DNA from 3 places in the Luteibacter sp. NPDC104163 genome. Region 2 is predicted to be linked to each of the others. Evidence: predicted binding sites of a transcription regulator. Region 2 holds the regulator's gene; each other region holds the start of a gene.
The links. Region 2 encodes HrcA, which represses chaperone genes, less so after heat shock. Its sites were predicted from a motif close to TTNGCACTCNNNNNNNNNGAGTGCNAA; they were not measured.
Positions count from the first base shown of each region.

Region 1: a site for HrcA is predicted at 3,092-3,118, ahead of groES (co-chaperone GroES). Genes of this name have one in related genera too.
Region 3: a site for HrcA is predicted at 2,866-2,892, ahead of rpoH (RNA polymerase sigma factor RpoH). Genes of this name have one in related genera too.

Region 1 covers NZ_JBVJMK010000026.1:2,174-6,821, reverse strand. Annotated here, with positions in the region: gene ACZ6YI_RS20600 (hypothetical protein) at 1-945, shown strand, start outside; gene groL (chaperonin GroEL) at 1,045-2,688, opposite strand; gene groES (co-chaperone GroES) at 2,748-3,041, opposite strand; gene ACZ6YI_RS20585 (protein-disulfide reductase DsbD family protein) at 3,320-4,648, shown strand, end outside.
Region 2 covers NZ_JBVJMK010000002.1:211,043-215,690, reverse strand. Annotated here, with positions in the region: gene dnaK (molecular chaperone DnaK) at 1-1,202, opposite strand, end outside; gene grpE (nucleotide exchange factor GrpE) at 1,294-1,827, opposite strand; gene hrcA (heat-inducible transcriptional repressor HrcA) at 1,910-2,968, opposite strand; gene recN (DNA repair protein RecN) at 3,100-4,648, shown strand, end outside.
Region 3 covers NZ_JBVJMK010000011.1:68,500-73,147, reverse strand. Annotated here, with positions in the region: gene ACZ6YI_RS14420 (sensor histidine kinase) at 1-1,227, opposite strand, end outside; gene ACZ6YI_RS14415 (response regulator transcription factor) at 1,211-1,894, opposite strand; gene rpoH (RNA polymerase sigma factor RpoH) at 1,973-2,833, opposite strand; gene ung (uracil-DNA glycosylase) at 3,809-4,507, opposite strand; gene ACZ6YI_RS14400 (response regulator) at 4,504-4,648, opposite strand, start outside.

The DNA.
Region 1 (4,648 bases), on a different contig from region 2:
TTCTTCGCTCTGGCAGCTAACGCCGCTGACGCATCCACCCAACCCACCGCTCCCACGTTGCAGCTGACGCGTGTCGGCGCGCTGCCCCCACAGGCGAAGCCCGCCGGCGTCCCCGACGATTACGTGGTCACTCCCAACGGTTACTTCTCACCCGATTGCGTCGCCACGGTTCACCAGGGTGACGAACTGCAAGCCAACGGCATGATCCGTCGCGCTTCGGGCGTTACGGAAAAAGCACAGACCTGCGGCAAGGCGAACTTCTCCCTGCAGGGCGAGCGCGTCGAACCCAACGGGCACCGCTCGCTGACGAACACGCCCCCGCCTGAGCAGAGCGGATGGGTGCAGGCCGCGAACTACAGCAGCAGCACGCCCATAGGTCGCATCGTCGCCAGCTGGACGGTACCGTCCGCACCGTCGGCGAAGAACGACCAGGTCATCTACTTCTTCCCCGGCCTCGAGCAGTTGCCTACCGTGCAGTCGATCCTGCAGCCCGTGCTTGGTTGGAACGGCTACGGTGACAAAGCCTGGACACTCGCGAGCTGGAACTGCTGCGTTGACGGCACCACGTTCCACAGCGACCCGATCGCCGCGAAGGCCGGCGACAAGGTGGTCGGCGACACCTACTCCACCTGTACCGCTGGCCAGGCCTGCTCGACGTGGAAGATCGATTCGAAGAACACGACCACGGGCCAGACCAGCACGCTGACCACCAACCCGTATGCTGACCTCACCTGGGTTTTTGGCGGCGTCCTCGAGGTGTACAGCGTCGCGTCATGCAACCAGTACCCCGGCGGCCCGATCACCTTCAGCAACATCCAGGTGTATGACCGCAACAACCGGCGCGTATCGAACCCGCCGTGGCAGGGTAGCGATACGTCCGGCATCGATCCGCAGTGTAATTATGGGCTGAGTACTACGGCTACTTCGGCGACGATTTCGTACTGAGGCATCGCGCGCAAGCGCGCTCCCACGAGAGCGACCCCAAAAAAAAGGGCCCCGCGATGCGGGGCCCTTCTCATGCAGCGGTAACGCGGGAAGCAGGACTTAGAAGTCCATGCCACCCATGCCGCCCATGCCACCCGGGGCACCGTGGCCAGCGCCGTCGTCCTTCTTCGGCACTTCGGTCACGGCGGCTTCGGTGGTGATGATCGAACCGGCGACCGAGGCAGCGTACTGCAGGGCCGAACGGGTGACCTTGGTCGGATCCAGGATGCCGAAGGCAATCATGTCGCCGAACTCACCGGTGGCAGCGTTGTAACCGAAGTTACCGCTGTTTTCCTTCACCTTGTTCACGATGACCGACGCTTCTTCGCCGGCGTTCGTGACGATGGCGCGCAGCGGGGCTTCCAGCGTGCGGCGGGTGATGGCGATGCCGAGGTCCTGGTCCTGGTTGGCACCCTTCAGGCCTTCCAGCGCCTTGAGCGCACGGATCAGGGCGACGCCGCCGCCCGGGACCACGCCTTCTTCGACGGCTGCGCGCGTGGCGTGCAGGGCGTCTTCGACGCGGGCCTTCTTTTCCTTCATCTCGACTTCGGTAGCCGCGCCAACCTTGATGACGGCAACGCCGCCAGCCAGCTTGGCCACGCGCTCCTGCAGCTTCTCGCGGTCGTAGTCCGAAGAGGTCTCTTCGATCTGCGCCTTGATCTGGCCGATGCGCGACTGGATCTTCTCGGCTTCACCGGCACCATCGATGATGGTGGTGTTTTCCTTGGTGATGACGACGCGCTTGGCGCGGCCGAGATCGTTGATCGTGGCCTTGTCGAGCTGCAGGCCGACTTCTTCCGAGATGACCACGCCGTTGGTGAGGATGGCGATGTCTTCCAGGATGGCCTTGCGGCGATCGCCGAAGCCCGGCGCCTTGACGGCGGCGACCTTCACGATGCCACGGATGGTGTTGACGACGAGGGTGGCGAGGGCTTCGCCTTCCACTTCTTCAGCCACGATCAGCAGCGGCTTGCCGGCCTTCGCGACGGCTTCGAGCGCCGGGAGCAGCTCGCGGACGTTCGAGATCTTCTTGTCGTGGATGAGGATGAACGGGTCGTCCAGTTCAACCTGCTGCGACTGCTGGTTGTTGATGAAGTACGGCGAGAGGTAGCCGCGATCGAACTGCATGCCTTCGACGACGTCGAGCTCGTTCTCGAGACCCGAACCTTCTTCAACCGTGATCACGCCTTCCTTGCCGACCTTCTTCATCGCGTTGGCGATGATGTCGCCGATGTTGGCATCGGAGTTGGCCGAGATGGTGCCGACCTGGGCAATGGCCTTGTCGTCAGCGGTGGGCTTCGAGAGCGACTTCAGCTCGCCGACGGCGGCCACGACCGCCTGGTCGATACCGCGCTTGAGGTCCATCGGGTTGATGCCGGCGGCCACGGCCTTGAGGCCTTCCTGGATGAACGCCTGGGCGAGGACCGTCGCGGTCGTGGTGCCGTCACCGGCCACGTCGGAGGTCTTCGAAGCGGCTTCCTTCACGATCTGGGCGCCGATGTTCTCGTACTTGTCGGCGAGTTCGATTTCCTTCGCGACCGAGACACCGTCCTTCGTGACGGTCGGGGTGCCGAAGCTCTTCTCGAGCACGACGTTGCGGCCCTTCGGGCCCAGGGTGACCTTGACGGCATTGGCGAGGGTGTTGACACCCTTCAGCATGCGGGCGCGGACGTCTTCGCCGAAGCGGACTTCTTTAGCTGCCATGGGATAAATCCTTGGAAATTAGGTAAGAAAGGGGAAACGCGAGGTCAGGCGAGCGAGGCTCAGCCTTCGATGACCGCCACGATGTCGTCTTCCTTCAGGAAGACCAGCTCTTCGCCGTCGATCTTGATTTCCTGGCCGGCGTACTTGCCGAACAGGACGGTGTCACCTTCCTTCACCGACATCGGACGGACGCTGCCGTTCTCGAGGATGCGGCCGTTACCGGCGGCGATGACCTTGCCGCGGGTGGGCTTCTCGGTGGCGCTGTCCGGGATAACGATACCGCCGGCGGAGACGCGCTCCTCTTCCAGGCGCTTGACGATGACGCGATCGTGCAGCGGGCGCAGCTTGCTCATGAGTGACTCCAAAGCAGGTGGTTGTTATGTAAGAGAAAATGGCCACCCCGTTAGCACTTGGCCGGGGTGAGTGCCAGAATTCTAGCCAAAGCACGCCCGTGATCGGAAGAGCTTTGGATGGCCGAGACATGGCGTCGCTACGAAACGGTTCAAGGTCTCCCGGTACAAAAAGTCGCGATTGGGCCCGCGGCAACGGGGATGCAAGCTAATCCGCACTCACCCGGTCATAATCATCGACGCCCTTGCGGTTCGTCGCCGCACCGATCCATGGAGCCACCATGCCGTCGTTCGCCCGCCTCATGCGGAACCTGGCCATCCTGGTCAGCCTGAGCCTCTTCGCCCTGCCCGCCCTGGCGCAGGACGATGACAACCTGCTGCCGGTCACCCAGGCGTTCCACCTGACCTCGGATGCCAGCCAGCCGGGCATGGTGAAGCTGCACTGGCGGATCGCCCCGGACTATTACCTGTACCGCGGCCGGATCAAGATCAAGGCGGTGGACGCCGCCGCAGTGAAGCTGGGCGAGCCCACGCTCCCCGATGGCCTGAAAAAGCACGACGAATACCTGGGCGACGTGGAGATCTACCACGGCGACATCGAGGCGACGGTGCCCTACACGCTGGCTGACGCCGCGACGAAGGTGCTGGCGCTGGACGTGCAGTACCAGGGCTGCCACGAGGTGGAGCCGAAGATCTGCTACCCGCCGAACACCGAGCACCTGAAGCTCACCATCGGTGCGCCGTCTACCATCCCTGCCGGCGATGCCCCGGCCGCCCCGGCGGCGAAGGGCAACGGCGCCGCACTGCTCGGCGCGCCCGCGGCGACCCCCGGCACGGATGCCCAGGCCCTGCCGGCCAACCAGGCGTTCCGCTTCGAAGCCCTCGCGAAGGACGGTAAGAGCCTGCTCCTGCGCTGGACGATGCCGAAGGACTACTACCTTTACCGCGACAAGACCGAGATCAAGGTGCTCTCGCCCGCGGGCGTATCGGCGGGTGAGCCGGACTGGCCCAGCGGCATCGCACACCACGACGAACATTTCGGCGACACCATCGTCTATTTCGACCAGGTGGAAGTGCCGGTGCCGCTCAACGGCGCCGATGCCTCGAAGAAGGTGGAACTGGAGGTCGCCTACCAGGGCTGCCTCGAGAACGGCATCTGCTACCCGGTGATGACCCGCCACCTCAGCGCCGACCTCGCCTCGGGCGCGGTCACCGTGGGTGATGCGGCGAGTGCCGCGTCGTCGGCCGCCCCTGCCCCGGCTGCCGCGCCGGGCGAGGTCGCCCCGACCCCGCCACCCGCGAACCTGATGCCCGGTGGCGCCGAGAAGGTCGGCTTCATCGCCGCCATCGGCCTCGCCCTGCTGGGCGGCCTGATCCTCAACCTCATGCCGTGCGTCCTGCCGGTGCTGTCGCTCAAGGCCATCACCGTGCTGGAAAGCGGGGAGAGCCCGGCCGCCGCGCGCAGGCACGCGCTCTGGTACACCGCGGGCGTCATGCTGTCGTTCGCCCTGCTCGGCCTCATCGTGGTCGGTATCCGCGCGGCCGGCCATGGCCTGCAGTGGGGTGCGCAGTTCCAGCAGCCGGCGATCGTGGGCGTGCTGGTCTACGTG
Region 2 (4,648 bases):
AGCGACAGCGGGGTCACGTCGAGGAGCAGCACGTCCTTCACCGAACCACCCAGCACGCCGCCCTGGATCGCGGCACCGACGGCGACGGCTTCATCCGGGTTGACGTCCTTGCGCGCTTCCTTGCCGAAGAAATCCTTGACGGCTTCCTGGACCTTGGGCATGCGGGTCTGGCCACCGACGAGGATGACCTCGTTGATGTCCGACACGCGCAGGCCGGCGTCGTTGAGCGCGGTGCGGCACGGCTCGATGGTGCCCTTGACCAGGTCTTCCACCAGCGACTCGAGCTTGGCGCGGGTCAGCTTGATGTTGAGGTGCTTCGGGCCCGAAGCGTCGGCCGTGACGTACGGCAGGTTCACGTCGGTCTGGTGTGCCGAGGAGAGTTCGATCTTGGCGCGCTCGGCGGCGTCCTTCAGGCGCTGCAGGGCGAGCTGGTCCTGGCGCAGGTCGATGCCCTGCTCCTTCTTGAACTCTTCCACGAGGTAATCGATGACGCGGTTGTCGAAATCTTCGCCGCCGAGGAACGTGTTGCCGTTGGTGGCGAGCACTTCGAACTGCTTCTCGCCATCGACGTTGGCGATTTCAATGATCGAGACGTCGAACGTACCGCCGCCGAGATCGTACACGGCGATCTTGCGGTCGGCCGTGCCGGACTTGTCGAGGCCATAGGCCAGGGCGGCGGCGGTCGGCTCGTTGATGATGCGCTTGACGTCGAGGCCGGCGATCTTGCCGGCATCCTTGGTGGCCTGGCGCTGGCTGTCGTTGAAGTACGCCGGCACGGTGATGACCGCTTCGGTGACCGACTCGCCCAGGAAATCCTCGGCGGTCTTCTTCATCTTCATGAGCACCTTCGAGGAGATTTCCTGCGGTGCCATCTTCTTGCCATCGGCGGTCTGCACCCAGGCATCGCCATTGTCGTGCGCCACGATGCCGTACGGCACGAGCTTGATGTCCTTCTGCACTTCCGCGTCGGTGAACTTGCGGCCGATGAGGCGCTTCACGGCGTAGAAGGTGTTCTTGGCGTTGGTGACAGCCTGGCGCTTGGCCGGCGCACCGACGAGGACTTCGTTGTCCTTGGTGAACGCGACGATGGACGGCGTGGTGCGATCGCCCTCGGCGTTTTCGATGACGCGTGCCGTGGTGCCCTCCATAACGGCGACGCAGCTATTGGTGGTACCGAGGTCGATGCCGATGATCTTGGCCATAAAACGTGCTCCGAATTTCAATGCGGCCCCCGCGGCCGCGACTGTTTGTGGAAATGGGGCCTTGCCCCATCAATTCAATGCGTTGTGAGACTCAGTGGTCCTTGACGACCGCGACCAGCGCCGGGCGCAGCAGGCGATCGTTCAGGACGAAGCCCTTCTGGACCACGGCGACCACCGTGTTCGGCGCATGCTCGGTCGAATCGACCGCGCTGATCGCCTGATGGTGTTCCGGGTTGAACGGCTGGTGCAGCGGATCGACCAGCACGAGGCCGTTCGACGAAGTGACCTTTTCCAGCTGCTTGAGCGTGAGCTCGAGGCCCTCGCGCAGCGCCTTCGCATCGGCGTTCTCGTTGGCGAGGCCCAGGGCCACGCTGTCGTACACCGGGAGCAGGTCGCCCAGCAGCTTCTCGTTGGCGAAACGGCGGGCCTGGTCCAGGTCGCGCTGGAGGCGGCGGCGCTGGTTTTCGATCTCCGCCCGCTCGCGCAGCACGGTATCGCGCGCCTGAGACAGCTCGGACTCGAGGGCCGCCAGACGGGCGGTCAGGGCATCAAGATCGGCGTTGACGCTGTTGGCGGCACCGCTCTCCTGCGCCGGATCCGTCGCGTGGGGATCGTGGTTCTGCATGATTACTCCAAATGTAAGCAAACGGCCCCCGCGAGGGGACCGAACATTCGCGGGAAATACTAAACCCGCCTCCCGTGGCGGTTTATGAGGTCGCCACGGCGCGATTCAAGGCGTCACTGAGCAATCCGGCGGTGGCTTGTACCACCGGGATGACCCGCTCATATGCCATACGCGTCGGTCCAATAACTCCGATCGCGCCCAGCATGCGGCCGCTGGTGCCGTAGGTAGCCGTGACGATGCTGCAGCCGTCGAGGGCGGAGAAGCCCGATTCCTCGCCGATGAAAAGCCGCACGCCCGGCGCCTTCACGCAGTTTTCCATGAGCTGGAGCAGCTCGCGCTTCTGCTGGAAGGCGTCGAACAGATCGCGCAGGCGATCGATATCGGCCAGTTCGGAGTAGCCCATGAGGTTGGTCTGGCCGCTGACGAGGACGTCGTCGGTGTCGTCATCCCGGAAGGATGCGGTCGCCAGTTCCACCGCGCTGGCCAGCAGCCGGTTGAGCTCGCCACCGGCCTCACGCAGCTCGGCCGCCAGGTGGGCCCGGATATCCGCAAGGCGGAACCCGGCGAAGTGGGCGTTGAGGTAGTTGGCGGCCTGTTCGAGTTCGCCCGCGTCGATGGGGCGCGAAAGCTGCACGACCCGGTTCTGCACCTGGTTATCGGAGAAGACCAGGATGACCAGCACGCGGGCATCCGGGAGATTCACGAAATCGATGTGGCGCAGCGGGAAGTCGCCCTGGCGCGGCACTGTGACCACGCCGGCGAAATGGGTCATGGCCGAGAGCAGGTGGGAAACGTTGCCCAGCAGGTCGCGGGTGGTCGTCTGGTGCGGCGGGAGTCCGCCTTGCAGGCGCGCCATCTCGTCGCGCGGCAGGGGCTTGAGCTCGAGCAGGCTATCCACGAACAGGCGCAGGCCACGCGGTGTAGGGATACGCCCCGCCGAGGTGTGCGGCGACGCGACGAGACCCGCCTCTTCCAGGTCGGCCATGATGTTGCGGATGGTCGCCGGGCTGACTTCCAGGCCGGAGGACTTCGCCAGCGTGCGTGAGCCGACCGGCTCGCCATCGGACAGGTATTGCGAAATCAGGGTACGCAACAGTCGCCGCGCGCGAGCATCAATGTCTTGGCCGGAAAACGGATTCATGCGCGTGGGTGGGCTGAGGGCGGGATAGCAGGCGATATCAATAAGGTCTGCGCGCCCGCCTTGCAAGTCTCGGTTCCTGCGACGCGGCTCCCGCTACAATTGGCGTGATTCCATCCGCCACGCCGGTGCCCATGCTCACCTCGCTCTACGTCCGCCAGTTTGCCGTCGTTGAAGAAGCCGAAGTGGCCTTCGGGCCCGGGCTTACCGTGGTCAGCGGCGAAACCGGCGCAGGCAAGTCCCTGCTGGTCGATGCCCTGATGCTGCTGGCCGGCGCCCGCGCCGATAGCGGCATGGTCCGCGCCGGCAGCGACCGCGCCGAGCTGGCCGCCGAGTTCGACCTCACCGGCCTCCCGGAAGCCCTGGGCTGGCTGCGCCAGGAGGAACTGGACGACGGCGATACCTGCCGCCTGCGCCGGGTGATCCGCACCGAGGGCAGCTCCAAGGGCTGGATCAACGGCCGCCCGGCCAGCCTGGCGCAGATGTCCGCCCTCGCTGCCCTGATCGTCGAGATCCATGGCCAGCACGAACACCAGGCCTTGCTCTCGCGCCAGCACCAGATGGGCCTGCTCGATGCCTTCGCCGGCAACGAGGAAGGCCTGGCCCGCGTGCGTGACCTCGCGAAGGCCTGGCGCGACGCGGTGGCGAAGATCCGCCAGCTCTCGGGCGGTGACGACCGCGAGCGGCAGATCGAACTGCTCGCGCACGAACTGGAAGAGCTCGACCGCTGGGCGCTTGCGCCGGCCGCGCTGGAAGACCTCGAGGCGCAGCACCGCCGCCTCGCGAACGCCGGCCGCCTCGCCGAAGGCGCCAACGGCGTGGTGGAGCTGCTCGACGGCGAGAGCGAATTCGCCATCGGCCGTGCCCTGTTGCGCGCGCATGCCGAACTCTCGCGGCTCGCCGAGCTGGATGCCTCCCTGACCCCCACCCTGGAACTGCTCGACAGCGCGCAGATCCAGGTCGGTGAAGCCGTGGACGGACTGGGCCGCTATGCCCAGGACGTGGAACTCGACCCGGAGCGCCTCGCCGAGGTGGACACCCACCTCACCCACCTCCACGACCTGTCACGCCGTTACCGGCTGCCGATCGAGGAGCTCACGGGCAAGGCCGAGGAACTGCGCGAGCGCCTTGCCGAGCTCGAAGGCGCCGGCGACGCGCTCGAGCGGCTGGGCCGCGAGCGCGACCGCCTGCGCAGCGAATACGACACCGCCGCCGCTGCGCTTTCGAAAGCACGCTCCGACGCCGCCGCCCGGCTGGGCTCCTCGGTCGCCGCCCTCATGGGCGAACTCGGCATGTCCGGCGGCCGGCTGGAAGTGGCGCTGGAACCCGCCGACGGCGACGATCCGGACCCGCAGGGCCGCGAACGCTGCGAACTGCTCGTCAGCGCCAACCCCGGCCAGCCGCCGCGCGCCCTGCGCAAGGTCGCCTCGGGCGGCGAGCTCGCCCGCATCAGCCTGGCCATCGAAGTGGCGACGCTGGGCAACGACAACATCGGCTGCATGATCTTCGACGAGGTCGACACCGGCATCGGCGGCGCCGTGGCCGAAGTGGTCGGCCAGAAGCTGCGCGCCCTCGGCGAGCGCGTGCAGGTGCTCTGCGTCACCCACCTGCCCCAGGTCGCCGCGCAAGGCCACAACCACCTCAACGTCGCCAAGGAAAGCGACGGCGAATCCACCCGCACGC
Region 3 (4,648 bases), on a different contig from region 2:
CCCACGGTAGAAGCGGCGGAACACTGCTTCGCGCTCGCCCACCGGGATGCCGGGGCCGGTATCCGCGATATCGATGCGCGCATCGCCCGTGGGATCGGTCAGCGCCACCAGGCGGATCGCGCCGCCATTCGGGGTGAACTTGATCGCGTTGCCCACCAGGTTGGCGAACGCCTCGAACATCAGCTGGGGGTCGCCACGCAGCGGCGGCAGTTTGCCGACATCGAGTTCGAAACGCTGGTGGCGGTCCTCGGCGAGCGGCGCATAGAAGTCGTGGACGTTTTTCAGCACGGCGCCGAGGTCCATGTCCTCGAAACATGCGCTGCGCTGGCGGTCTTCCAGCTCGGAGACGCGCAGCAGCGCGCGGAACCGGGCCAGCACCGTGTCGATTTCCTCGACCGCGGCCTCGAGCTGCTCGGCGGCGGGCGTGTCCGCGAACTGCTGCTGTACGCGGTACAACCGCGTGCGCATGCGGGTGAGCGGCGTGCGCAGGTCGTGGGCGATGTTGTCGGTGACGCCCTTGACCTCGCCGAGCAGGCGTTCGATCTCGTCGAGCGTGGTGTTCACCGTGCCGGCGAGCAGGTCGACCTCGTCGCCGGCGCGGGTGACCGGCAGGCGGACACTGAGGTCACCCTCGCGGATCGGTTCCATCGCCTGCTGGATCTGGCGCACGCGGCGCGCGGGCCGGCGGGCGATGAGGATGCCACCCAGGACACCGGGGAGCAGCGTAAGCGAGAGACCCCACAACGCACCGCGGCGAATGATCGCCCCGAGACCGTCGATGGTCGCGCTCTCCTTCACCACGACCAGGCGCTGGCCGTTCGGCAACGTAGTGGCGAGGCCACGTGCACGCCGGCCGTTCTCGCCCGGGTGGTCTTCCACCTGGGCCGCGACCGCGTGGATCACGTTGTCTTCCTCGAGTCCCTTCGGAATCGTCGCGACGTTGCCGGCCAGCCGGCGGCCCTGCGCGTCGAACAGGCCCGCGGCCATGAAGCCGGTGGCATCGATCGCGCTGGCGGTGTCGACCGTATCGTTGAGCCGGCGCGGATCCGTCTTTGCGAGGTAATGCAGGCGCGCGGAAAGCATGCCGTCCACGACGTTCGTCAGGTAGCGCGAGGATTCCCACTGGACGACACCCAGCAGCACCACGCACCAGATGGCGAACAGTGCGCCATAGATGAGGATCAGGCGCGAGGTGGCGGAACGCCAGGCGTCAGTCAGCGGGCGCAAGGACGTACCCCGAGCCGCGCACGGTGCGGATGAGCGGCACCTGGCCGGCGCCGTCGATCTTGCGGCGGAGGCGGCCGATATGGACATCGATCACGTTGGTGCCCGGATCGAAGTGGAATCCCCACACGTGCTCGAAGATCATCTGCCGGGTGACGACCTGGCCGGCGTTACGCATGAGGAATTCGAGCAGACGGAACTCGGTGGGCAGCAGGGTCAGCGGCTGGCCATTGCGCAATGCGTTGTGCTTCACCAGGTCCAGTTCGAGGTCCTCGACGCGAAGCCGCGTCTCGGCCGCTTCGGGGCGGCGATGGCGGCGCAGTAGCACCTCGGCCCGCGCCGCGAGCTCGTCAGGCGCGAAGGGCTTGGTCAGGTAGTCGTCGCCACCCGCGCGTAAGCCGCGGACGCGCTCATCCACGTCGGATAGCGCGCTGATCATCAGCACCGGCGTCTCGACCGAGCGCTTGCGCAGCTCGGACACGACATCGATGCCGTCCATGCCGGGCAGCATGCGGTCGAGGGTGATGATGTCGTAGCCGTTTTCCAGGGCGCGGGCCAGGCCGTCGCGGCCGTTGGCGACCCACTCGGCGTTGAGGCCGTGCGCGCCGAGCTCCGCGACGATATCGCGGGCGGTGACTTCGTCATCTTCGATGACCAGGGCCCTGGGCATCCTTTTCACTCCACGTTCGGGGCAACGGAAAACGGCCCCACGAGGGGGCCGTTCCGGATCTTACGCCGTTCGCTGCACTCAGGCGGCGATGGCGACGCGCATCTTCTTCATGGCATTCGCCTCGATCTGGCGGATGCGCTCGGCCGAGACGCCGTACTCATCGGCCAGGTCCTGCAGGGTGGCCTTGTTGTCTTCGGCCAGCCAGCGGCGCTGGATGATGTCACGCGAACGGGCATCCAGGTTGGCGAGGGCAGAGCCCAGGGCGCTCATCTGGTTGTCCGAGGCGTCGGCTTCGGCCAGGTTGTCGTACGGGTCGGCGCCTTCGTCGACCAGGAACGCGGCCGGAGCCGGCTTCTCGTCGTCATCGGCATCGGCCGGGGCTTCAAAGCCGACGTCACGGCCCGAGAGGCGGGATTCCATCTCACGGACGGTGGCTTCCGGCACGCCCAGGTCGTGGGCGACCACGCGGACTTCCTCGGCGTTCATCCAACCCAGGCGCTTCTTGCTCTTACGCAGGTTGAAGAACAGCTTGCGCTGGGCCTTGGTCGTGGCGACCTTGACGATGCGCCAGTTGCGCAGGATGAACTCGTGCATTTCGGCACGGATCCAGTGCACCGCGAAACTGACGAGGCGCACGCCCTGGTCCGGGTCGAAGCGCTTCACCGCCTTCATCAGGCCGATGTTGCCTTCCTGGATCAGGTCGGAGAGCTGCAGGCCATAGCCGTTGTAGCCGCGGGCGACGTGCACCACGAAGCGAAGGTGGGACATCACCAGCTGGCGGGCGGCGTCGAGGTCGGCGTCGTCGTGGAAGCGCCGCGCAAGCGTCTGCTCCTCGTCAAGGCTGAGCACCGGGATGCGATGGACGGCCGCGATGTAGGAATCCAGACTGCCAACGACGCTCGGTAGCCCGTAGTTACGGGTGGCGAGGGCTTGAGACATGTGTGGAACCTCCTGAAAGGTATCGGTGCAGGTTAGCAGTCCCAGGGTGGGAGTGCTAACCCCTGCCGAAGTTCAATCTTGGTTAGCTGTACTCAATGGTACAGAAATACCCCCGGGGTGTCCAGTGGGGGCCGGGGGATATTCAGGAGGCAGACGGCAAGGCGGACGCCCGAGAGCCGTGCAGCAGCCTGTATGTGGCTGCTACGTAAGGGAAATGGTGCTCGGAAGGCAGTTTCTCAAGGGCCTACGCACGGGTAAGGCAAACCGGACAGACCTCACCGGGATGCACCCACAAGCCAGAACGGCACTCGCTGACGTCCAGCCCTGGGACCAAGGATTTAATCTAGTCCCCGTCTATCGGCGGGAACGCCGATTTCCAAGACCTCGATGCAGCGTTCAAACGCGATCGAGGCGGGCCGAAACACGATGACAAGTGATTCGGTTGCTACTTAGCCCGCGCGCTTCGGCCGCGGGCTTTTGTCTTTCAGGCTTTGAATCAGGCGCGGCATGGCTGTGATTCATCCATGAGCTCATCGTGCCTTCGGATCATGGCTTCGACACATGAACGTCGCGGATGTCGGTGACACGAAGCTCGATCATCCGGCCCTCCCGTTGAATAACGCCGGTCCATAAAGCATCGATGTGCTTCCCTCGCGTCCCTGGAGGGAACGCATCGACCGCGCTACTTACTTCAGCACCCGCGCCAGCGCTAAAGCTACTGGGGACAATGCCCTGCTTTGGGCATGTCTCATCGAGCAGTACAGTGTGTTCCAGGCCATCGCTCCGGACCATCGCCCGGAAAGTGACCGTCTGGCCTTCCGCGGCCTCCGGGTGACTGACGATGTCGCACAGGTGCCACTGACCGCGTGCGTCGGCTCCGATGGTCCGGCACGCCGCCAGAGGAAGCAGCGTAAAGAAAAGCGCGGCTGCGACGCATGGACGGGGCATCAAGGGGTGCCCGTGTCATTTTGCATTTCAGCCAAGGTCCGCTCGTGATGGTAGGGACCAATCGATCGGCAGCTTGCCACGTGAGGCCAGGTAAGCATTCGCTTGCGCGAAATGCCCGCAGCCCATGAAACCCCGGTGCGCCGATAGCGGCGAGGGATGCACGCTGCGCAGGATGCAGTGGCGCTTGCCGTCGATCAGCTGGCCCTTCTTCTGCGCGTGGCTGCCCCACAGCATGAAAACGAGGCCTTCGCGCTCGCGGTTGAGCACATCGATCGCGGCGTCGGTGAAACCTTCCCAGCCCTTGCCCTGGTGAGAGCCGGCCTGCCCTGCTTCCACGGTGAGCACCGCGTTGAGCAGAAGCACGCCGCGATCGGCCCACGTCGTGAGACAACCATGGTCCGGACGAGGAATGCCGAGACAGCTCTCGATTTCCTTGAACATGTTCTGCAGCGACGGCGGCACGCGCACGCCGGGGCGCACGGAGAAGCTCAGGCCATGTGCCTGACCGGGTCCGTGATACGGATCCTGGCCGAGGATCACGACACGGACTTTCTCGAACGGCGTGTGCTCGAAGGCATTGAAGATCTCGGGACCCGGCGGATAAATCACCTTGCCGTGCGCTTTCTCGTCACGAAGGAACGCGGAGAGCTCGAGCATCTCGGGCCGGTCGAGATATTCGCCGATGCGCTCCTTCCAGGAGGCCTCGAGCTTCACGCGATCGTTCAAGCTTCCGCCTTCGCACGCAGGTGCAAGGCCACGCGCAACTGGAACAGAAGCTTGGTGATGAGCAATTTCTCTTCGACGGGCTTCTCGACCAGGTCATTCGCACCGGCACGCAGCAGCGCCGCCTGGTTCGCGGGATTTTCA